DNA from 4 places in the Pantoea phyllosphaerae genome. Region 3 is predicted to be linked to each of the others. Evidence: riboswitches for the same ligand, from Rfam matches in the RefSeq annotation. Region 3 holds a riboswitch; each other region holds the start of a gene.
What was found. A riboswitch is a leader RNA that binds a small molecule or an ion and turns the genes downstream of it on or off. The one in region 3 is predicted to bind thiamine pyrophosphate.

Region 1 (5,511 bases), on a different contig from region 3:
AAATAACCAACATATCGCATAGCTGTTACATATTTTGCAGCTCGTTCTAAATGGGTAGCATAACCATCAATATCACTTATTCCTGTCTCATTCCATTTATGAGTTATCGATTTAGTTGATAGACCAAGTGCACTTTTTAAGTTGCTGTACTCACCGAGTTTCATACCTTTATTAAGGAAACCGACTTTAAGTACACGATCAAGTTCATTGAATAGTTGAGCACGTTTTACATGGAACTGTTCGCCAATTAAAGCCCCTCTGGTCATGTAAGTATTTTTGTATGTTTCTTGAATTTCTTTCAGGATCTTCTCTATATTTTCGAAATACTTCCCGACAGGTTCGGCAGCAAGGCCAATTCCTTTATCGGCGATGTTGCTAAAGTTAGCTATTGTTGCATAGTGGTTATGTAAGAAATTGGCTTCTTTATGTGTAAGCGGTTCTAATGCTGTATCAATACGTTGTTTTGCAGCCTGCATATGTGCGATTTGATCACTGTCCTGTTTTTCAGGATCAACAACCAGCAGAATAGAACCTGCTTTGTATTCCTTACCTGCCCCGTTAAGAGAGCGATAAAGCTCGCGTGTTCCTGCTGGCGGTTCACTTTCGAACAGATATCTTTCATAGGCTCCAGTATCAGCACCGTAAGGAAGTACACAGAAGCCAGGATCTACTGGTTCGCGTTTTGCTTCTACCTTCTTTTTAGCGGCTTGTGCATGTTGTTCAGGCTCTGCAATTTTTGCAGGTTCAGGAGCAGCTAAAGGGGCAGCAGTAACTACAGGGACAGCCTTAACTGCTTTCTTTTCCTCGACCCAATAGGAAGCATTTGGGAATGACGAAATGAAACTTGCGTTACAGGGGCATGTACTGCGGCTATGCAAAGTACCTGCTGCGGCAACTCCATGAATCGAGTAAGTGGGTATACCACCTGCGATATGGTATACCTTGCCATCTTTACCACAAGAGACAGAATCGCCATTTCTCGCGGTCGCAATCCCTCCAAAGCTGTGATTTGGGGAACCTGAAAGAATACTACCGCCGCACGTTGTTTTGTCGCCAATCCTCAGAAAATGACCAGTAGCCATAGAATCATCCTTAATGAAGGTACAAGGTGAGGTACAGCGTAAAATGTAATATTCATAAGTTCAATCTTGTATCAGCACGAGACCTGGCGTAACCTACTAATTGATAAAGAAATGTAATCAACACGACTCGGGGTGCCCTTCTTTGTGAAGGCTGAGAAAGACCCGTATTACCTGATCTGGATAATGCCAGCGTAGGGAAGTCAGATGCCTGACCGCATTCGCCTTCTTGTTCGCCGGTTGGGAGTTATGATGATCCGCCAACCTCAACGCTTTTCCGACGCGCACTTCGCGCCCGTTCTCGCCCGTTTCGTTCAGCGCCAGCCGCTGGTGCACTGCATGACCAACGACGTGGTGCAGAATATGACCGCTAACGTCCTGCTGGCGCTCAACGCTTCGCCCGCCATGGTGATCGATCCCGATGAGGCCGCGCAGTTTGCCGCCATGGCCGACGCCTTACTGATCAATGTCGGCACGCTGACGCGCGATCGCCGCGACGCCATGCTGGCAGCGGTACAGGCCGCCAACGCAGCGCAGACGCCCTGGGTACTCGATCCAGTGGCGGTCGGCGCGCTGCGGTTGCGCACTGAGTTCTGCCAGCAGCTTCTGACGCTGCGGCCTGCCGCCATACGCGGCAACGCCTCTGAAATCCTCGCGCTGGCGCAGCAGGGCGCAGGCGGACGCGGCGTGGATACGCAGCACCAGTCGGAGGCGGCGCTTGAGGCGGCGCGCGCGCTGGCGCGGCAACATCAGACGCTGGTGGCGATCAGTGGCGAGGTCGATTACATCACTGACGGCACCGAGACGCTAAGCGTGCCTGGCGGCAGCGCGCTGATGACGCGCGTGGTCGGCACCGGCTGCGCGCTCTCCGCCGTGGTGGCGGCCTTTTGCAGCCTGCCCGGCGACCGACTGAACAACGTCGCCAGCGCCTGCCGCGTCATGGCGCTGGCGGGGGAGCGCGCCGCCGCGCAGATCGCCGCGCCCGGCAGCTGCGCCACGCTGTTTATCGACGCCCTGTGGCAGCTGGCACAGGAGGCGCGCGCATGAAGCGTATTAACGCTCTGACCATTGCCGGCACCGATCCCAGCGGCGGCGCCGGCATCCAGGCCGATCTCAAGGCTTTTTCGGCGCTCGGCGCCTACGGTACCAGCGTCATTACCGCGCTGGTGGCGCAAAACACCCGCGGCGTGCAGTCGGTCTATCGCATAGAACCTGAGTTTGTTGGCGCACAGCTAGATTCAGTTTTAAGCGACGTGCGCATCGACACGGCGAAAATCGGCATGCTTTCGGAAACCGCGATTGTGCAGATCGTGGCGGAAAAGCTGAAGCGAGCCGCTATCCCTTATGTGGTGCTGGATACGGTGATGGTGGCGAAAAGCGGCGATCCCTTGCTCTCGCCCGATGCCATCGCCAGCGTGCGCGAACTGCTGCTGCCGCAGGTATCGCTGATTACGCCCAATCTGCCGGAGGCGGCGGCGCTGCTGGAGTGCGCGCCAGCACACAGCGAAGAGGCGATGCTGGAGCAGGGGGAAGCGCTGCTGGCGCTTGGCTGTCAGGCGGTGCTGATGAAGGGTGGCCATCTCAGCGACAGCGAGAGCCCGGACTGGCTCATCACTCGTGACGGCGCGGAGCGCTTTACCGCGCCGCGTGTCAATACGCGCCATACTCACGGCACGGGTTGTTCACTCTCCGCCGCGCTGGCGGCGCTGCGTCCGCGCCATAGCAGCTGGGCAAACACGCTGCGCGAGGCAAAGGCCTGGCTGCAGCAGGCGCTGATGCAGGCCGATACGCTGGAAGTGGGCGAGGGAATTGGGCCGGTGCACCATTTTCATCGCTGGTGGTAAAGGTCACAGACAGAAAAGGCCAGCAGCGTGCTGGCCTTTTTATCAATGTGCGGGGCGGGGTTACAGCGACTCAAACCACTCGCTGTTGCGCTCGGCGATCGGCGTAATTGAGAAAATCATCTCCTGCAGATGGCGCCGCATCGCCGCTTCGGCCGCGTCGGCATCGTGGTTTTTCAGCGCGGACAGGATCTCTTCGTGCTGCTCAATCAGGCTGTCCGGCGGCGAGACCTCGCTCAGCGTCAGAAAGCGTACGCGGTCCATCGCCGCTTTGATATTCTCTACCGTCTCCCACGCCAGCAGGCAGTTGATGCTCTCGGCAATCAGGCGGTGAAACTCATCGTCGAGGCTGAGAAACGCCTGGCTGTCATGGCGAGCGGCGGCCATCTTCTGCAGCTGGAGGTTATGCTCCAGCGCCAACAGCGCCACCGGCTCAATCTCCAGCGCCGCGCGCCGTACCACCGACACCTCTACCGCTTCGCGAATAAACCGGCCGTCCGCGACGCGGCGTGCGGAAATTTTACGCACGAAGGTGCCGCGCTGCGGCAACACCTGCACCAGACCCGCTTCTGCCAGCTTGATAAAGGCTTCGCGCACCGGCTGACGCGACACGTTAAACCGGGCCGACACTTCTTTTTCTGACAGCAGTGAACCCGGCTGAATAACGCAGGTCACGATATCCTTACGCAGATAACGATAAATCTGCTGGTTGACCGGTTCGCTGGTGGTGATGGTATAGGCGATAGACATGCGGCATATCCGTATTACGGCTGGCGGCAGCCAGCCCATTGGGAAAGTGTCAGTCTAATCAGCGCGCTGCGACTGCGCCAGCGCTTTTGACACTGAACAATTACGGCGACCCCACCGCCTGCGCCACCGTAGCGCGCGCGCCATGCTCGCGCAGCTGCAGCCAGAAGCGCGTTAGCGTCGCGACCACCTCCGCATTCTGCGCCAGATCCTCGCCAAACACCGCTTTCATCCCCAGCAGCGCCTTCACGCGCGCTTCGCCTTCGTCGCTGGCGGCCACGCGCTCCGCCAGTTCCGCCTTCAGCGGATCGCGGATCTCGATCGGCGCGCCTTGCTCGTCCACGCCGCCGACGTAGCGCATCCAGCCCGCAACGCCCAGCAGCAGCAGGTCGCAGTTGCTGCCGTTGCGCAGATGCCAGCGCACGCTGTCGAGCAGGCGCTGCGGCAGCTTCTGCGTGCCGTCGGTCGCTATCTGATAGGTGCGATGTTTGATGGCGCGGTTTTCATAGCGCGCGATCAGCGAGTCGGCATAGGCGGTGAGATCCACGCCCTGGGTGCGCAGCGTCGGCGCCTGCTGCTCCAGCATCAGCCTGCGCGCGGCGGTGCGCAGGTTTGCGTCCGCCATGCAGTCGCTGATGTGCTCATAGCCGGAGAGGAAGCCGAGATAGGCCAGAAACGAATGGCTGCCGTTAAGCATACGCAGCTTCATCTCCTCAAACGGCAGCACGTCCTTAACCAGCTCTGCGCCTGCCTGCTCCCAGGCGGGACGGCCGCTGACGAAATTATCCTCGATAACCCACTGGAAAAACGGCTCCGCTTCCACCGCCACCGGATCGCGGCTGCCGAGACGCTCGGCAAGCTGGGCAAAGGCGCTGTCGGTCATCGCCGGAACGATGCGATCGACCATGGTCGAGGGGAAGGTGACATGCTGCTGGATATAGTCCGCCAGCGCGCTATCCTGCCGCTGCGCCAGCTGCAGGATCACCTTGCGCGTGACGTGGCCGTTTTCCGGCATATTGTCGCAGGACATCACGCTGAAGGGCGGCAGGTCAGCGTCGCGGCGGCGGCGGATGGCGGCCAGAATCAAGCCCGGCAGCGAGCGCGGCGCGTCGGGGTGGGCCAGGTCATGCACAATATCGGGATGGTCCGGGTTGAGATCGCCGCTGGCGGGATGGTGGCAGTAGCCTTTCTCGGTAACGGTCATTGAGACAATCGCTACCTCCGGCTGGCTCATGGCGGCGATCACCGCCTCGATGCCGTCGCTTTTGCCGTGCAGCGACGAGGTAATCACGCCGATAATCCGCGTGTTGAGCGAATCGTCGGCCATTTCCGTCAGGCTATAGAGGTGATCCTGCTGGCGCAGCGCCTGGATCAGCTCGCCGCTGTTGAGATTAACTTCACAATAGCCCCAGTCGCTGCCCTGTTCCGCCAGCTTGTCGCTGCACAGCGCCTGGTGCGCGCGATGAAAAGCGCCAAAGCCGATATGCACCATGCGGGTTTTCAGTTGGCTGCGATCGTAGCGCGGGCGCTGCACGTCGGCGGGAAGGCGATCAATCTCTAACATAGTTCGTCCTTATGGCATACGGGGCGTCCTGCGCCCCGTGATTCAGTCATATAAAACCTGCTGCTTACGCCGAAATCGGCTTCTTGCTCGCTTTCGGGCTGCGGATAACGAACAGCACCAGGAAGGCACCCACGGCAGCGACGCCGCCTGCCAGCACGAAGGCGCTGTCGAACTTGCCGGTATGCTGCACGATAAAGCCGGTGACAATCGGACCGATAATGCCCGACAGGCTGCCCACCAGATGGATAAAGCCGCTGATGCTGCCGACACGGCTTTTGTG
Region 2 (5,511 bases), on a different contig from region 3:
CACCACTTCGCCATAATCGACCCGCCGCGCGAAACGATGCCGGTCAGGCGCTTCGCCGTCATCGGCACATAGCGCAGCAGCACGCCAGCGTGGATAGTGAAGTAATCGACGCCTTGCTCCGCCTGCTCCAGCAGCGTGTCGCGGAACACCTCCCAGTCGAGGTTCTCCGCCACGCCGTTGACCTTTTCCAGCGCCTGATAAATCGGTACGGTACCGATGGGCACCGGGCTGTTACGCAGGATCCACTCGCGCGTTTCATGAATATAGCGGCCGGTGGAGAGATCCATCACGGTATCGGCGCCCCAGCGTGTCGACCAGACCAGCTTCTCCACCTCTTCTTCAATAGAGGAGGTGACCGCCGAGTTGCCGATGTTGGCGTTGACCTTGACCAGAAAGTTGCGGCCGATAATCATCGGCTCTGACTCGGGATGGTTGATATTCGCGGGAATAATGGCGCGTCCGGCGGCCACTTCCTGACGTACAAACTCAGGGGTGATGTTTTCCGGCAGCTGCGCGCCGAAGCCGTGGCCGTCATGCTGCTGGCGCAGCACTTCGCTGCGAATACGTTCGCGCCCCATATTCTCACGCAGCGCGATAAACTCCATCTCCGGCGTGACGACGCCCTGACGGGCATAGTGGAGCTGGGTAACGCAGCGCCCCGCTTTGGCGCGCCGCGGCTGCGGCAGCCGCTCGAAACGCAGATGATCGAGCCCGTCGTCGGCCAGACGCTGCTGCGTATAGCGCGAGCTGGTGTGCGTCAGCGTCTCGCTGTCGTCGCGCGCGGCGATCCAGTCGGCGCGTAGCTTTGCCAGTCCATGCTGAACATCGATAACGGCATCGGGATCGCCATAGGGACCAGCGGTATCGTAGACCGGCACCGCCTCATTCTCTTCATAGCGCGGACGGTCTTTATCGCCGCCGAGCAGCGTCGGACTGAGCTGGATCTCGCGCATCGGCACGCGAATATCGGCACGGCTGCCCTGGATCCAGATACGTTTCGAGTTGGGAAAGGCGACGCCGCTCTGAAGCGCTTCAATAAAGGCCTGCGCCTGGGCGCGCTGTTCACGTCGGTTGGTTTTGGTCATAGACATAGCAATTTTCCTGTTGAGGGGGAACGTTGCTTGTCCGGAGTTCGGAAGGAGTAACAGAAACGGCAGGCAAAATCGCCAGCGTACTGATGATGTTTACTCTTGTTCCCTTCGCAGGTTCTAACCTGATCAGGTTCCGCGGATCCCGAATTAACGGTCTCAGCCCTTGCGGGCACTCCGACAAGATTTCATTTCACGTTTTAAGCGGCTTAGCTTGCCATTTCACGCCTGGGCAGTGCTCGTGACGGTCACATACTTCAGTATGCTCCCGTCCCTGCGCGCTATCCGGGCGTGAACTGGCGGCGCACTCTACGCTGAAAACGCAAAACGCCGTGCATATCGCACAAAAAACAAAACGGGTTTTTGACGGTAAAGTCGAAAACCCGTTCAGCATAGAAGGGCTTGCGCAGAATAACAAGCCATTTACAACTGCTTGATGTTAAGCCGGACGCGACAGCCTGCTGCTGTCATTGGCCGCTGTTATGCTCACCAGGCTATTATCCCAGGCAAGCTGGATCAGCTTATCTTCCAGCGTAAAGCGCGCTTCCAGCACTTCGCCGACTTCCGACAGCGCCAGCTGAAAATCAACGCAGTTATCGTCGTCAATGGACTGCTGCAAGTGGCCATCATAGAGCTGCATCAGGCGCTCGGTGTTGGCTTCCAGCGGCGGATAAACCTGCGCAGCGGCAATCATTGGACTGTCGCCTTCCATCTCATTGATGATGCGTTCGTAAATGCTGAAGTGACCGGCAGAAAGGTAGTCGACCAGACCGTGACAAAAATTGTCGAGCGCCTGCTCGTCTAACGTTGTGAGCGCCTCTTTGTTAGGCTTCAGCCCAACCAGGTGGTAATAAGAAACAAGTAGCTGGCGACGGGCGTCCAGCCACGAGTCTACCAGTTCGTTGCTGCCACCTACGCGCTCGGTCAGGACGTTTAACTGGTTAAGCATATCTGACTCCATGTAAAGAAAGTTCCCTTCCCGTCACGCTGCGGCTGGCCTGGTGCCGCCTGCAAGCTGGACGATTTAGGGTATAGTTGTTTGTCTACACACTTAACATCAGGACTTCAGCGTATCGGTAAGACGCTAAGGATGACGATTAGATGCAACATGAGATCTCAAGCGTAGACGCTGGATGGTGGATTGTCAGCCATGAACAGAAACTTTGGTTGCCGCAAGGCGATCTGCCTCACGGCGGCGCCGCTGCGTTCAAGCTTACAGGCAGCAAGGCGCAGGCGGTCGGCGAGTGGCAGGGCGAAACGGTATGGCTGGTGTGTGAGAGCCGCGATCGCGATATGTTCTCGGTGCGTCAGCTGATTGATGAAGAGCCCGGTCTGTTTCAGCTTGCCGGGCGCGCCGTGCAGCTGGCGGAGTTTTACCGCTCGCATCGCTTCTGCGGCTACTGCGGCCACGAAATGCATCTGAGCAAGCATGAAAACGCCTGTCTCTGCGGCCACTGCCGCGAGCGCTACTATCCGCAAATCGCGCCCTGCATTATTGTCGCCATTCGACGCGGCGCTGAAATATTGCTGGCCAATCATGCGCGTCATCGCAACAGCATCTATACCGTGCTGGCGGGCTTTGTCGAGGTGGGCGAGACGCTGGAGCAGGCGGTCGCGCGCGAGGTGATGGAAGAGAGCAACATCCGCGTCAAAAACCTGCGTTACGTTACCTCGCAGCCCTGGCCCTTCCCGCATTCGCTGATGATGGCTTTTATGGCGGAATATGATGGCGGCGATCTGCAAATCGATAACAAAGAGCTGCTGGACGCCGGCTGGTACCGCTACGACGCGCTGCCGCCGCTGCCGCCGCCGGGCACTGTGGCGCGCCGGCTAATCGAAGATACCGTCGCCATCTGCCGCAGCGAGGCGTAAGAAGTGTTACACTACGCGCCTGAAATTGAGAGAGTCCTGAAATGAGTGAACTGAAGAACGATCGTTATCTGCGCGCCCTGTTACGTCAACCGGTCGATATGACGCCGGTATGGATGATGCGACAAGCCGGGCGTTATTTGCCGGAGTACAAAGCGACGCGTGCCGTAGCCGGCGATTTTATGTCGCTGTGCAAAAACGCCGAACTGGCGTGTGAAGTCACCCTGCAGCCGCTGCGCCGCTATCCGCTCGACGCGGCGATCCTCTTCAGCGATATCCTGACGATCCCCGATGCGATGGGGCTGGGACTCTACTTCGAAACCGGCGAAGGCCCGCGTTTTTCTAACCCGGTTACCTGCCGCGCCGATGTCGACAAACTGCCGGTGCCCGATCCTGAGCAGGAACTCGGCTATGTGATGAATGCGGTGCGCACCATCCGCAAAAACCTCAACGGCGAAGTGCCGCTGATCGGTTTCTCCGGCAGCCCCTGGACGCTGGCGACCTATATGGTCGAAGGTGGCAGCAGCAAGGCTTTTACCAAAATCAAAAAAATGATGTATGCCGATCCGGCAACGCTGCATGCGATGCTCGACAAGCTGGCGGACAGCGTCATTCTTTATCTCAACGCGCAGATCCGCGCGGGCGCGCAGTCGGTGATGGTGTTCGACACCTGGGGCGGCGTGCTGACCGGCCGCGATTACCTGGCGTTCTCGCTCCACTACATGCATAAAATCGTCGACAGCGTGCTGCATGAGAACGAAGGGCGCCGCGTGCCGATTACCCTTTTCACTAAAGGCGGCGGACAGTGGCTGGAAGCGATGGCGGCCACCGGCTGCGACGCGCTCGGTCTCGACTGGACCACTGATATTGGCGAGGCGCGTCGTCGCGTCGGCGACAAAGTGGCGCTGCAGGGCAACATGGATCCGTCTATGCTTTATGCGCCAGCTGCACGTATCGAGCAGGAAGTCGCAGGTATTCTTGACGGCTTCGGCGCGGGCAGCGGTCACGTCTTCAACCTGGGACATGGTATCCATCAGGATGTGCCGCCAGAGCATGCGGGCGTGTTCGTCGAGGCGGTACATCGTCTCTCAGGCCAATATCATCAGGAGTAAGTATGGACATTGCTGCACTGCGCGCGGAGCAAATTCAGCGCGCTGCAGAGGTGGTGCGGCAGGATGATTTCGACGTTCTGCCGCCGCGTTTTATCGGCGGCGCCGATGTCGGATTCGAGCAGGAAGGGGCGGTCACGCGTGCCGCCCTGGTGATCCTCGAATATCCCTCTCTCAAGCTGGTGGAGCATCGCGTGGCGCGCATCGCTACCACCATGCCCTACATTCCCGGCTTCCTCTCTTTTCGCGAATATCCTGCGCTGCTGGCGGCATGGGAGATGCTTGAGCGCAAACCGGATCTACTTTTTGTCGACGGACACGGCATTTCGCACCCGCGTCGCCTCGGCGTCGCCTCACACTTTGGCTTGATGGTTGACGTGCCGACTATCGGCGTGGCGAAAAAGCGCCTGTGCGGTCGCTTTGCCGATTTGGACGCCGAACCGGGCTCGCGCCAGCCGCTGATAGACAAAGGCGAGCAGATCGGCTGGGTATGGCGCAGCAAAGCGCGCTGCAACCCGCTTTTCGTGGCGACAGGACACCGCGTCAGCCTGGATAGCGCGCTCCACTGGGTGGAAAACTGCATGGGCGGCTATCGCCTGCCGGAGCCTACGCGCTGGGCGGATGCCGTGGCATCCAACCGCACCGCCTTTCAGCGCTGGCAAAGCGCGCTTTAACGCTGTGCGCGCGGCGCTTTTGCGGTACACTGCCGCCAGCTAAACGATGAAGAGCCCTGTTCATGTTACAAAACCCCGTTCACCTGCGTCTGGCTAAGCTGGAAAGCTGGCAGCATCTGACGTTTATGGCTTGCCTGTGCGAGCGTATGTTCCCCAATTACTGGGCATTCTGCCAGCAGACGGAATTCGCCGATCCGGCGCTTTATCGCCGCCTTCTCGATCTCATCTGGGAAAGCCTGACGGTCAAAGATGCCAAAATTAATTTTGACAGCCAGCTGGAAAAGCTTGAAGCCGCCATTCCCGACGGCGACGCCTTCGAGGTGTACGGCGTCTATCCCGCTATCGACGCCTGCGTGGCGCTAAGTGAAGTGCTGCACGCGATGCTGAGCGGCGAAACGCTGGAGCATGCGATTGAGGTCAGCAAGACGTCGATCACCACCGTAGCGATGCTGGAAATGACCCAGGCCGGACGCGAAATGAGCGACGAAGAGCTGCGCGAAAACCCAGCCGTAATCGATGAATGGGACCTGCAATGGGAGATTTTCCGCCTGCTTGCCGACTGTGAAGAACGAGACCTTGAATTGATCAAAGGTTTGCGTTTAGACCTGCGGGAGGCGGGAATCAGCAACATCGGTATAAATTTTCAGCAGTAAGGCGGGAAAACGTGACTTCAGGCCCGAATTAGCGCGCCTGGAGGCTTCACATCGGCCCCCTCTCTGGTCTACATTTGGGGGGCTGAAAATTGTGGCTATCGGTGCGTGCAGGCTGAAG
Region 3 (5,511 bases):
GGGTTAACGGGCGTCAGCGAAAAAAAGCCGCCGATAGCCGGGTCGAGCAAGCGGTCAAACAGCGGCGGCGAATCCAGGTTTGGGGCACACCACCAGTCGATGGCGCCATCGGGCGCAATTAACGCAACGGAGCGCCCTTCGCCAATGGCAGCGTAGTCGCCGAGGCCAGCAAATCCCTCCTCGCGAATGGGCGAGGCGTAATCACCATTTTTCATCAGAAGCATCCTTGTCTGAAACGCATTCTCTACAGACGAAAAAACTGGCCGCACAGGGCGGCCAGTTTGACAAAAAGCAGGGGGTTACAGCGTGCCGGTGCCGCCGTCGGAGCACCATACCTGACCAGAGGTGTAGCTGCTTTCGACCGAGGCGAGGGTCACATAGAGCGGCGCGATTTCAACCGGCTGGCCGGGGCGGCCCAGCGGCGCGCTGGCACCGAACTCTTTCACTTTTTCCTGCGGCTGACCGCCGGAAACCTGCAGCGGCGTCCAGTAAGGACCCGGCGCCACCGCGTTTACGCGGATGCCTTCTTTGCCCAGCTGCTGTGCCATGGTTTTGGTGAAGGCGACGATACAGGCTTTGGTTTGCGCATAATCGAGCAAAATTTCGCTAGGCTGATAAGCCTGTACGGACGAGGTATTGATAATGGATGCGCCGCGTGGCAGATAATCCACCGCCGCTTTGGTGATCCAGAACATCGCGTAGACGTTGGTTTTGAACGTGGCGTCAAAGTCTTCAGTGGAGAGGGTACGGATCGACTCATTAAACTGCTGACGGCCTGCGTTGTTGACCAGAATATCCAGTCCGCCGAGCTTCTCAACAGCCTGTTTTACCAGTGACTGGCAAAAGGCTTCGTCGCGAATGTCGCCCGGGATCGCCACGGCTTTACGGCCTTCCGCTTCAATCAGCTGAATCACTTCCGCCGCATCGGACTCTTCTTCTGGCAGATAGTTAATGGCCACGTCGGCGCCTTCACGGGCATAGGCGATAGCCACGGCGCGGCCGATGCCCGAATCACCGCCGGTGATCAGCGCCTTACGGCCGGTCAGGCGGCCCGTACCACGGTACGTTGTTTCCCCATGGTCTGGAACCGGCTCCATTTTGCTGGCAAGACCAGGCACGGGTTGTTTCTGCCCTGGGAAAGAGGGTGTCGGAAATTCAACCGGGACGAGAGTTTTGTCGTTTTGATTACTCATGCTTAGCTCCTTGCACATCGTTTTCGGATAATAATAAGCCTGGCACATATGTGAAGTTTGTCACATTAAATTTCGCGAAAGCTTATTAAATCCACCTGTTGAGAGATCAGCATTAATAATAAGACGCCTTTTTGCTTTTCAGGGTGGGCTGCACAATTTTTTTTGCCAGAGATATTTAAATGCCGGTTTAATAAACAGTTTATATAATCCACGCTTATCTGAGTTGCTCGAGAAGTATTAATAATGGTTTTATGTATAAATTATTTATTATCAGCAATTTAAGTTATATTCCTGGTGTTTACGTTGCGCTTTTATATCATTTTGTCCTGGCCTGATTTTTTTAGCGTTGGCGCTTTGAACGACGCGTAGCGCACTTCTGGTCAGGGCAAAAAATATATTTATCCTCGCCAGGCAAAACGGGAAATAACGCTCTTTATCGCCCGCAGCGAAACAGCGAAAAAACCAGGCGCATATTTATGCTGTCCGGCCGCTTCATAAAGGCAGAATACGCTGTATTTACTGAGGTTTCCCCCCGCTCGCGCCGTGCGTCTGGGTTACTCTGAACGCTCTTTTCTGCAACAGGCAATAAGGAGCGCCACGTGAGCGCGTCGACGGGAATTTCACTCAAAATTATGGCGACACTTAGCTCGACGCTGATGCTTGCCTGCGTAAAAGGTCTGGAGGGTGCGTTTCCGGTGGGAGAAGTAATCTTCTTTCGTTCGCTGGTGGGCATAATGCCGCTGCTGGTATGGCTAACCTTTCAGGGCGGCATTATTCAGAACATTAAAACCCGCAACGTGAAAGGGCACATCGGTCGCGGCCTGGCGGGCACCTTCAGCATGTACCTCAGCTATCTGTCGCTGATTTATATCTCTCTGACCGACGCCACCGCAATTAACTACGCCGCGCCGCTATTCACCGTGCTGCTGGCGGCCTTAGTGCTGCGCGAAAAGGTGCGGCTGAATCGCTGGCTGTCAGTCGCGGCCGGTTTCGTGGGGATCGTCATTATGCTCTCCGGCCACCTGTCGCTCAGCGGCGCGCCCAGGCTAACGGTCGCCAGCCTGGCCTCTTCCGTCGGCGTCTTGCTGGCGCTATTCTCTGCGCTCTGCACCGCAGGCGCGCTGATTCAGATCCGCTACCTCAGCGGTAAAGAGAAGCCGGGCGCAATCGCCTTCTGGTTTACCGCCATGACGGGCGCGACCTCGCTGCTGACGCTGCCGTTTGGCTGGCGCGTGCCGCAGGGAGAGCAGCTGCTTCTGCTGCTGGGGTGCGGCCTGTGCGGCGGCCTGACGCAAATTTTGCTGACGCTGAGCCTGCGCTACGCCGACGCCTCGCTGCTCGCCCCGTTCGATTACAGCTCGCTGCTCTGGTCGGTGATTATCGGCCTGGTTTTCCTCGGCACCCTGCCGGAGAAACTCACCCTGATTGGGGCCAGCCTGGTGGCGTTCGCTGGCATTTATACGGTTTTAAGCGAGCGACGTCAGCGGCGTCGGGCTGCGGCATCGGCGCTGACTGCCCGCCGCGACACCGCCGATTTAACGCCTGATTAACACACTCTGCTTGACGTCGGGCAGGCAGTTGCCCTACAACTAATGGCCGTCGGGGGAGTCTCGCCAGAGAGACTGAGAGGCTAATAGCGCAGCGCGCGGTTTAGCGACCCTTTGAACCTGACCCAGTTGATACTGGCGTAGGAAGACTCGTATCTCATTGTTTTTCACCTCGTTGAGATGCCTGCCGCGCGAGCCTGCTCACCGCTCACGCTTTTTCCCTTCACGTATCACGGGTCGTCAACATCGAGGCCTGCGTGAACATGACTCTTTTTCAAACCGTTTTCTCTGCCGGGTGCGCGCTATGAGCCGCTGGTCGGTGCTCGGCAGCGGCGTCGCTGGCTTATGCGTCGCGACGCTGCTGGCTGAACAGGGCGAGACGCCAGAGGTGATCCTCAGCGACGAGACGCCCGCGTCGCACTGGGCGGGCGGCATGCTGGCGCCCTTTTGCGAAGGGGAGAGCGCGCCTGAACAGGTTATTGAGCTGGGGCAGCGTGCCGCCGGCTGGTGGGCGCAGCGGGTCGATGGCGTCGCACGTCAGGGCACGCTGGTGGTGGCCGCGCCGCGCGACACGGCGGAGCTGACGCGCTTCGCGCATATGACGCGGCAGCACCAGTGGCGCGATCCCGCGCAGCTTGAGCCTGAACTGGCAGGGCGCTTTGCGCGCGGCCTGTTTTTTCCCGACGAAGCGCACCTTAATCCGCGCGACGCCCTGCGCCAGCTGCGGGCCAGCCTGGAAGCGCGCGGCGTGGTTTTTCACCGCGGCAAACCCGGCGGCACGGTGATCGACTGTCGCGGCATTCACGCCGCCCCTTGCCAGCCCGACCTGCGCGCGGTGCGCGGCGAAATGCTGATCCTGCAGTGCGATGAACTCCATTTCTCCCGTCCGGTGCGGCTGCTGCATCCCCGCTTTCCCTGCTATCTGGTGCCGCGCGCCCGTGGCCGCTTTATGCTCGGCGCCACCATGGTCGAGAGCGACGACGCCAGCCCGATCAGCGCTCGCGCCATGATGGAGCTGCTCAGCGCCGCCTGGAGTATCCATCCGGCGCTGGCCGAAGCGCGCATTGTCGAGAGCGGCACGGGGCGGCGTCCCGCCTATCGCCACAACCTGCCGGAAGTGCGCTATCAAGACGGCGTTTTTTCTCTTAACGGCATGTACCGTCACGGTTTTCTGCTCGCGCCCGCCATGGCGCAGCAGCTTATGCAACTGCTTAGTCAGGAGTCGAATGATGCAAATCGAACTTAACGGTCAGAGAGTGGAAACCGAGGCGACGACCGTCGCCGCGCTGCTGCAGGAGCGGCAGATCGACGCCGCCTGCGTGGCCAGCGCCTATAACGGCCAGTTTTTGCCGCGCGCGCAGTATGAGAGCCAGCGGCTGGAGGCGGGATGCCGCCTGGAAGTGCTGTCGCCGATGCAGGGAGGCTGAACCATGTTTTACGGCTTTGTTCCCCGTTCGCGTTTTTTGCTCGGCACCGCGGGCTATCCGTCGCCCGCTATTCTGCACGAGGCGATCTGCGCCGCGGAGGCGGAGATCATCACCGTCAGCCTGCGGCGTGAGGGCAGCCAGGGCGGCGCATTTCGCGAGCTGCTCAGCCAGCTCAACCGCCGCGTGCTCCCCAACACGGCCGGCTGCCACAGCGTGAAAGAGGCGGTGACCACGGCGCATATGGCGCGCGAACTCTTCGACACACCCTGGATAAAGCTGGAGGTGATCGGCAACGCCGACACGCTGCAGCCCGATCCCTTTGCGCTGGTCGAGGCGGCGCGCATTCTTTGCGCTGACGGTTTTCAGGTCTTTCCCTATACCACCGAGGATCTCATCGTCGGTGAAAAACTGCTGGAGGCGGGCTGCGAAGTGCTGATGCCCTGGGGCGCGCCCATCGGCTCTGGCCAGGGGCTGCGCAATATCGACGGGCTGCGCAGCTTCCGCGCCTGGTTCAAGGGGGTGCCGCTGGTGATTGACGCCGGTATCGGCGCGCCGAGCCAGGCGGCGCAGGCGATGGAGATGGGGTTCGACGCCATTCTGCTCAACACCGCCGTTGCCAAAGCGCAGGATCCGGCAGCGATGGCGGGCGCCTTCGCAAGCGCGATTCGCGCGGGGCAGCAGGCGCATCAGGCGGGCCTGATGGAGCGGCGCGATATGGCCGCCGCGTCGACGCCGGTATTTGGCCTGGCAGAGTTCAGCTAACGGGAAAATCTAATGAATCGTTATCAGCGGCAGCAGATGCTGCCGGAAATCGGCGAAGCAGGACAGCAGCGGCTGCGCGCCGCGCGCGTGCTGGTGGTCGGCGCGGGCGGGCTGGGATCGACGCTGCTGCCGCTGCTGGCAGGCGCGGGCGTCGGCTATCTGCGTATCTGGGACGCTGACCAGGTAGCGCTGCATAATCTGCATCGCCAGACGCTTTACACGGAGGAGGATGTCGGCCAGCCGAAGGCGGTTTGCGCCGCGCGCGCACTGGCCGCCCGCAACCGCGACTGCGTTACCGAGGCGCGGCAGCAGGCGCTGCGCGCCAGTACGGTCGAGCAGGCGCTGTTGCAGGTGGATCTGGCGATCGACGCTGCGGACAGCTTTGCCGTGACCTATACGCTCTCTGACGCCTGCCGGCCGCGCAATATCCCGTTGATCAGCGCCTCGGTGCTGGGGCTGCAGGGCTATGTTGGCGGTTTTTGCGGCGGGGCGCCGGGCTATCGCGCCCTGTTTCCCCGGCTGCCCGCCTCCGCTGGCAGCTGCGACACCGCCGGTGTGATGGGACCGGCGGTAGCGACGCTG
Region 4 (5,511 bases), on a different contig from region 3:
GGCAGGTGTTCTTTGCCTGACGCGCGCGCGACGCCCAGCACGTCGGCCTCGCGCGTGCTGCCCGACAGCAGCGTTTCGGTCGCGCCGTCCCAGTAGACGCGGCCATCGACGATCACCAGGCTGCGCGGTGCAATCTGCTGCGCATCCTCCAGGCTGTGCGACACCATTAGCAGGGTGATCGCCCGCGCCTCGCAGACGCGCCGCACCAGCTGCAGCATCTCGTTACGCAGCGCCGGATCGAGCGCCGAGAAGGGCTCGTCCAGCAGCAGCACTGGCCGGTCGCGCAGCAGACAGCGCGCCAGCGCCGCACGCTGGCGCTGGCCGCCGGAGAGCTGGCCCGGCAGGCGCGTCAGCAGGTCGCTTAACCCCACCTGATCGGCAATCTCCTCCAGCTGCCGCCGCTGCGCGGCGTTTAGCTTCAGCCCCGGGTGCAGACCCAGCGCCATGTTCTGCTGCACGCTGAGGTGCGGAAACAGATTGTTCTCCTGAAACAGCATTGACACCGGACGCTGCGACGGCACGCTATGGGTGTGATCCGCGCCGTCGATGCAGAGCTTGCCCTGGCTCACCGGCAGAAAGCCGGCGATCAGGCTGAGCAGCGTACTTTTACCCGCGCCGCTGGGGCCGAGCACCGCCAGCCGCTCGCCGCGTTCGGCGCTGAAGCTGAAACGCATCGGCAGATGCTGGTAGAGGTAGGTCAGATTAGTCAGTGTCAGCATGGCGGCCAGGTAATTTTTCCATCAGGGTAAACAGCAGCAGGCAGATCGCTAACAGCAGCAGGGCAGTCACCGCGCCGTCCGCGCCGCGATAGGCGCCGGTCTGCTGATAGAGATAAAAGGGCAGAGTGCGGAAGTCGGCGCTGCCGAACAGCGCCACCACGCCGAAGTCGGCAACCGAGAGCACGCAGGCGAAGGCCAGCGCCTGCGCCAGCGGGCGCTTCAGCGCGCGCAGCTCAATGAGCCACAGTCGGTTCCAGCCTGCGATCCCCAGCGAGGCGCACAGGTGCGAATAGCGCTCGGCGCTGTCGCGCATCGGGTTTTCCAGCACCTTAAGCGCATAGGGGATGGCGAGCAGCGCGTTGGCGAAGATCACCAGCCCGTCGGGCGAGTCGGGCAGGCCGGTGGTGGCGTTGAAGAGTAAAAAGAAGCCGGTCGCCAGCACGATGCCCGGCATCGCCAGGATCAGCATGCCGCTGGTCTCCATCATCTGCGCAGGCAGCAGGCGCTGACGCAGGCGCAGCTCGCGGCTGCTCCACAGCAGCATCAGGGTAAGCGTGACGCAGAGCGCGCCCGCGCCGAGGGCGATACGCAGCGAGGTCAGCGTCGCCTGCCACAGCGCCGGCTGCGCCAGCGCGCCGCCCGAGACGCCGCGCAGCCCGTCAACGATAACCGCCAGCAGCGGCGGCAGCAGCAGCAGCAGCGCCAGCGCGATTAACAGGGTGTCGCCGAGGCGCGCGCGCCGCGAATCGTGCGGATCGCGCCAGCCGCGCAGCTGCGCGCTGCCTGCCGGGATCGCCTTGCTGAAGCGCTGGCTCAGCAGCACCAGCGTCAGGCAGAAGGCGAGCTGGATCAGCGCTAGCAGCGCGGCGCGACCGGGATCGTAGTCGTAGCTCAGCGCCTGGAAGATCGCCAGCTCGATGGTGGTGGCCTGCGGGCCGCCGCCCAGCGAGAGCACCGTCGCGAAACTGGCGAAGCAGAGCATAAAAATCAGCGCGCCGGTCGGCAGCAGCTGACGGCGCAGCCAGGGCCACTCCAGCAGGCGGAAAAGGTGCCAGCCGCGCAGCCCGAGCTGGGCGGCGAGCTGACGCTGTTCGCCTGGAATACTCTCCAGCGTCTGCAGCATCAGGCGCGTCGCCAGCGGCAGGTTGAAAAAGCAGTGCGCCAGCAGAATGCCCTGCAGCCCGTAGGGCGAGAAGCGGTAGTCGACGCCGAACAGCTGGCAGAGCTGCGCCAGCCAGCCGACGCGGCCATAGACCGTTAGCAGGCCGAAGACCGCTACCAGCACCGGCAGCACCAGCGTCATGGCGCAGAGGCGCAGCAGCAGCTGACGGCCGGGAAAACGGCGCCGGTAGAGGGCGCGCGCCAGCGGTATCGCGGGCAGCAGCGACAGCAGGGCGGAGAGCAGCGCCTGGGTGAAGGAGAAGCGCACCACGTGGCGCAGATAGCTGTCATGCAGCAGCCCACGCCAGTCGCCTGCCGGCGCACTGGCCCAGAGCGCGCCGAACGCCAGCAGCGCCACGCCGCACAGCAGTAGCGCGGCGGCGCTGCCCGGCACCATCCAGAGCGGGATTAGCGGCTGACGGCGCGTTGCCATGTGCTGATCCAGTTCGCGCGCTGCTGCGCCACTTCCTGCGGGCTATACTGCAGCGCGGTTTGCGGCACGCTCAGCGTCTGGAAACCTGCCGGCAGCTCGCTTTTAATCACCGGATACATCCAGTTGCCGGTCGGGATGGCGTTCTGGAAGGCGGGCGTCAGCATAAACTGCATAAACTGCTGCGCCAGCTTCGGCTGCTTGCTGCTGGCGAGCTGCGCCGCGACCTCTACCTGCAGATAGTGGCCCTCGGCAAAGGGCGCGGCGGCGTAGTTCTCTTTCTTCTCTTCGATCAGGTGATAGGCGGGCGAGGTGGTATAGCTCAGCACCAGATCGCCTTCGCCCTTCAGGAACAGGCCGTAGGCTTCGCTCCAGCCCTTGGTCACGGTAACGGTTTTCTGCGCCAGCTTCTGCCAGGCCTGCGGCGCCTTGTCGCCGTAGACTTTCTGCATCCAGAGCAGCAGGCCCAGACCCGGCGTGCTGGTGCGCGGATCTTCATAGATCACGCGCCATTTTTCCGGGCTTTCAACCAGCGCTTTCAGGCTGGTCGGCGGGTTTTTAAGACGGGTTTTGTCGTAGACGAAGGCGAAGTAGCCGTAGTCGAAGGGCACGAAGGTCTGATCCTGCCAGCCGCCCGGCAGCGTCAGGCTATGGAGATCGACTTCGCTTTTGGCGAACAGGCCGGTCTGCTGCGCCGCCTGCAGCAGATTGTTGTCGAGACCGAGCACCACGTCCGCCTTGCTGTTCTTGCCTTCCATGCGCACGCGGTTCAGCAGCGAGACGCCATCTTCCAGCGCCACGTAGCGCAGCTCGCAGTTGCACTCTGCTTCAAAGGCTTTTTTCACCGCCGGGCCGGGGCCCCATTCGGCGGAGAAGGAGTCGTAGGTGTAGACGGTCAGGGCAGGTTTTGCCGCCAGCGCCGGCACGGACAGCAACATCAGCAGAGGGAGAATCTGTTTAACCACTTTGCGCTCCTGGGGAGAGTTGTTATGAGTCGCAAAGGATCTGAGCGTAGCAGCCTCTCAAATCCCTACGTCGGTATTAACCGAATCAGGTTCGACGGGTTTTTCTCAGCCTTTTGCAGGCACCCCGTTGAGAACGGCTCATTCTAGACATTTCGCCGCCAGGGGGAAAGCGTCACAGCGTCGGCGGCGCGAACCAGGCGGATTTAAAGTCGAACCAGCCGAGCGTATTGAGCCGCACGCCGCGCATGCTGCGCTGGCCTTCCAGCAGCAGCCAGTGGTGAAACAGCGGATGCAAACTGTCCGCGTCGAGCAGCCGCTTGCTCCATTCGGCGAGCGGCAGCGCGCGGCGGCGCCAGCGCGCGGCGTCCGCTTCCCAGTCGAGCGGCAGACAGTGGTGCAGCAGCGGGATCTCGTAGAGCTGGGCAAACAGCGCATACTCCAGCGGCAGGGTGAAGTTGACGCTGCCGAGCCAGACATCGCTTTCTGCTTCGCCCTGATGCCAGGTGTCATAGTCGACCGCGCGGGTAATCAGCCGCACGTTGTGCTGCGCCAGCAGCGGGCGCAGCGCATTGGCGATGCCCTCATGCTCGACGTGCTGGCTGTACCAGGTCAGCGTCAGGCTCTCCAGGCCGGGCGGCCTGGTCGCTGGCGTCAGGTCGCGGCGATGATGCCAGCGCGGCAGCAGGCCGTAAGCGGGATACCAGTAGCGCTGATAGCCCGCCTCGGCGCAGTTGAGCAGCGCGATGGGGTTCAGCAAATGGCAGAGCCAGCGCCGGACGTCGGCATCGCGTCCCAGGGCGGAGCGCTGATCGAACAGGAGAAAATAGCAGCCCTCTTCAAGGCGGCTCTCTTCCGACTTTTCATCCTCGGCGGCGCCCTGGAGGCGCACGCCGGAGTAGACCAGCTCGTCGCTGATCTCCGGCAGCACCCAGATCGAGACGTCGTCAATCAGCGCGCGAAAGCCGAAATAGTCGTCAAACGCCTCGATCTTCAGCTGACTCTGCTGATTGCGCACCACGCGATAGGGGCCGGTGCCGACGGGATGCCGCGCGAAGTCGCGCATTTGCGGCCATTCGCGCGGCAGGATCATGGCGCTGACGCTGCCGAGCAGCCACGGCAGCCAGTCGTCCGGTTCGCTGAGATGGAGATCGAGCGTCCAGGGCGCGGGGGAATCGATGCGTCGAATATGGGAAAAGAGCGGCAGCGGGCGCAGGCGTTCCAGGCTCGATGCGACGTCCGCCATCTCCAGCTCGCGGCCGTGATGAAAGCGGATCGCCGGACGCAGGTAAAAACGCCAGTGCAGCGGCGATATCGCCTGCCAGTGATGGGCGATATCCGCCTCGACTTCCCCGTTTTCCTCATTTATACGCGTCAGGCCGTTAAAAATTTGCCGCGCCAGATGCGTTTCAGAGCGGCGCAGCGGCGAGCCGGGCAGCAGGTTAAGCAGCGGGCGATAGTAGAGCACGCGCAGAATATGTTTGCCCTGGCGGAAGCTGCGGCCGAGATGGGCGCGGATCATCTGGCGTACCTCCGCCTTGTCGCCGACCAGCTGCACCAGCTGATCGATACGATCCTGCGCCAGCAGATCCTCGGCGCGCTGCTGCTGCAGCGCCAGGCCGGTGTAGCAGAAGCTGAGCTGTGAGCGCTTGCCGCGTCCCGCCTCGGCCTGCCAGGTGAGCCAGCCCGCCTCCTGCATCGCATTCAGCAGGTTGCGCATATGGCGACGCGAGCAGTGCAGCCGTTCGGCCAGTTCGCTGAGCGTGACCAGCTGGCTTTCCCCCTGGCAGCTTTGCCACAGGCGGATGAACTGCTGCTTAAGGCGTGATGAGGACATAAAAGAGGAACTCCCTGTGAAAAGCGCTCAGTTTTTCCTGCCTCATATTAAGGGCAAACTTAGCGCTATTGGAAGAGCGGGAGGCATTCCGCACGGAATGGCGCTCGACCATGATGCCGCTGCGGCGGGATCTTTTCTGAGTAGGGTGCAGTTACACCGCCAGCAGCGATTTTTCCTGCTGGCTTTTTTCTGTTGCGTTAGAATCCGTTTTCCTGTTTTCGCCACTGCAAAGGGATGTCGCTATGAAGCCGCTGTTAACCCGGAAACGCCGTATTAATCCGGTCTTTCTCGCCTTTATGGCCGCCTCTTTTATGATCGGCGTCGCCGGCGCGCTGCAGGCGCCGACGCTGAGTCTGTTTCTGACGCGCGAGGTGCAGGCGCGTCCCCTTTGGGTCGGACTCT

Region 1: linked by a shared signal. The riboswitch ahead of thiM (hydroxyethylthiazole kinase) and the one ahead of ACR6A7_RS03995 (FAD-dependent oxidoreductase) in region 3 are both predicted to bind thiamine pyrophosphate.
Region 2: linked by a shared signal. The riboswitch ahead of thiC (phosphomethylpyrimidine synthase ThiC) and the one ahead of ACR6A7_RS03995 (FAD-dependent oxidoreductase) in region 3 are both predicted to bind thiamine pyrophosphate.
Region 4: linked by a shared signal. The riboswitch ahead of thiB (thiamine ABC transporter substrate binding subunit) and the one ahead of ACR6A7_RS03995 (FAD-dependent oxidoreductase) in region 3 are both predicted to bind thiamine pyrophosphate.

What each region holds. Positions count from the first base shown of each region.
Region 1 is NZ_JBPFDE010000001.1:194,582-200,092, forward strand. Features, by position in the region: gene ACR6A7_RS00865 (PAAR domain-containing protein) at 1-1,082, opposite strand, end outside; TPP riboswitch at 1,201-1,297, shown strand; gene thiM (hydroxyethylthiazole kinase) at 1,332-2,126, shown strand; gene thiD (bifunctional hydroxymethylpyrimidine kinase/phosphomethylpyrimidine kinase) at 2,123-2,923, shown strand; gene ACR6A7_RS00880 (GntR family transcriptional regulator) at 2,984-3,670, opposite strand; gene ACR6A7_RS00885 (mannitol dehydrogenase family protein) at 3,771-5,231, opposite strand; gene ACR6A7_RS00890 (MFS transporter) at 5,296-5,511, opposite strand, start outside.
Region 2 is NZ_JBPFDE010000025.1:16,118-21,628, forward strand. Features, by position in the region: gene thiC (phosphomethylpyrimidine synthase ThiC) at 1-1,091, opposite strand, end outside; TPP riboswitch at 1,178-1,278, opposite strand; gene rsd (sigma D regulator) at 1,528-2,037, opposite strand; gene nudC (NAD(+) diphosphatase) at 2,190-2,960, shown strand; gene hemE (uroporphyrinogen decarboxylase) at 3,002-4,069, shown strand; gene nfi (deoxyribonuclease V) at 4,072-4,740, shown strand; gene ACR6A7_RS20690 (YjaG family protein) at 4,803-5,393, shown strand.
Region 3 is NZ_JBPFDE010000002.1:164,315-169,825, forward strand. Features, by position in the region: gene ACR6A7_RS03980 (glycoside hydrolase family 15 protein) at 1-215, opposite strand, end outside; gene ACR6A7_RS03985 (SDR family oxidoreductase) at 300-1,193, opposite strand; gene ACR6A7_RS03990 (DMT family transporter) at 1,793-2,743, shown strand; TPP riboswitch at 2,785-2,904, shown strand; gene ACR6A7_RS03995 (FAD-dependent oxidoreductase) at 3,045-3,986, shown strand; gene thiS (sulfur carrier protein ThiS) at 3,970-4,167, shown strand; gene ACR6A7_RS04005 (thiazole synthase) at 4,171-4,929, shown strand; gene ACR6A7_RS04010 (HesA/MoeB/ThiF family protein) at 4,942-5,511, shown strand, end outside.
Region 4 is NZ_JBPFDE010000014.1:54,823-60,333, reverse strand. Features, by position in the region: gene ACR6A7_RS17135 (DedA family protein) at 1-20, shown strand, start outside; gene thiQ (thiamine ABC transporter ATP-binding protein ThiQ) at 1-719, opposite strand, end outside; gene thiP (thiamine/thiamine pyrophosphate ABC transporter permease ThiP) at 703-2,313, opposite strand; gene thiB (thiamine ABC transporter substrate binding subunit) at 2,289-3,275, opposite strand; TPP riboswitch at 3,320-3,412, opposite strand; gene sgrR (HTH-type transcriptional regulator SgrR) at 3,448-5,109, opposite strand; gene ACR6A7_RS17110 (hypothetical protein) at 5,126-5,386, shown strand; gene ACR6A7_RS17105 (MFS transporter) at 5,352-5,511, shown strand, end outside.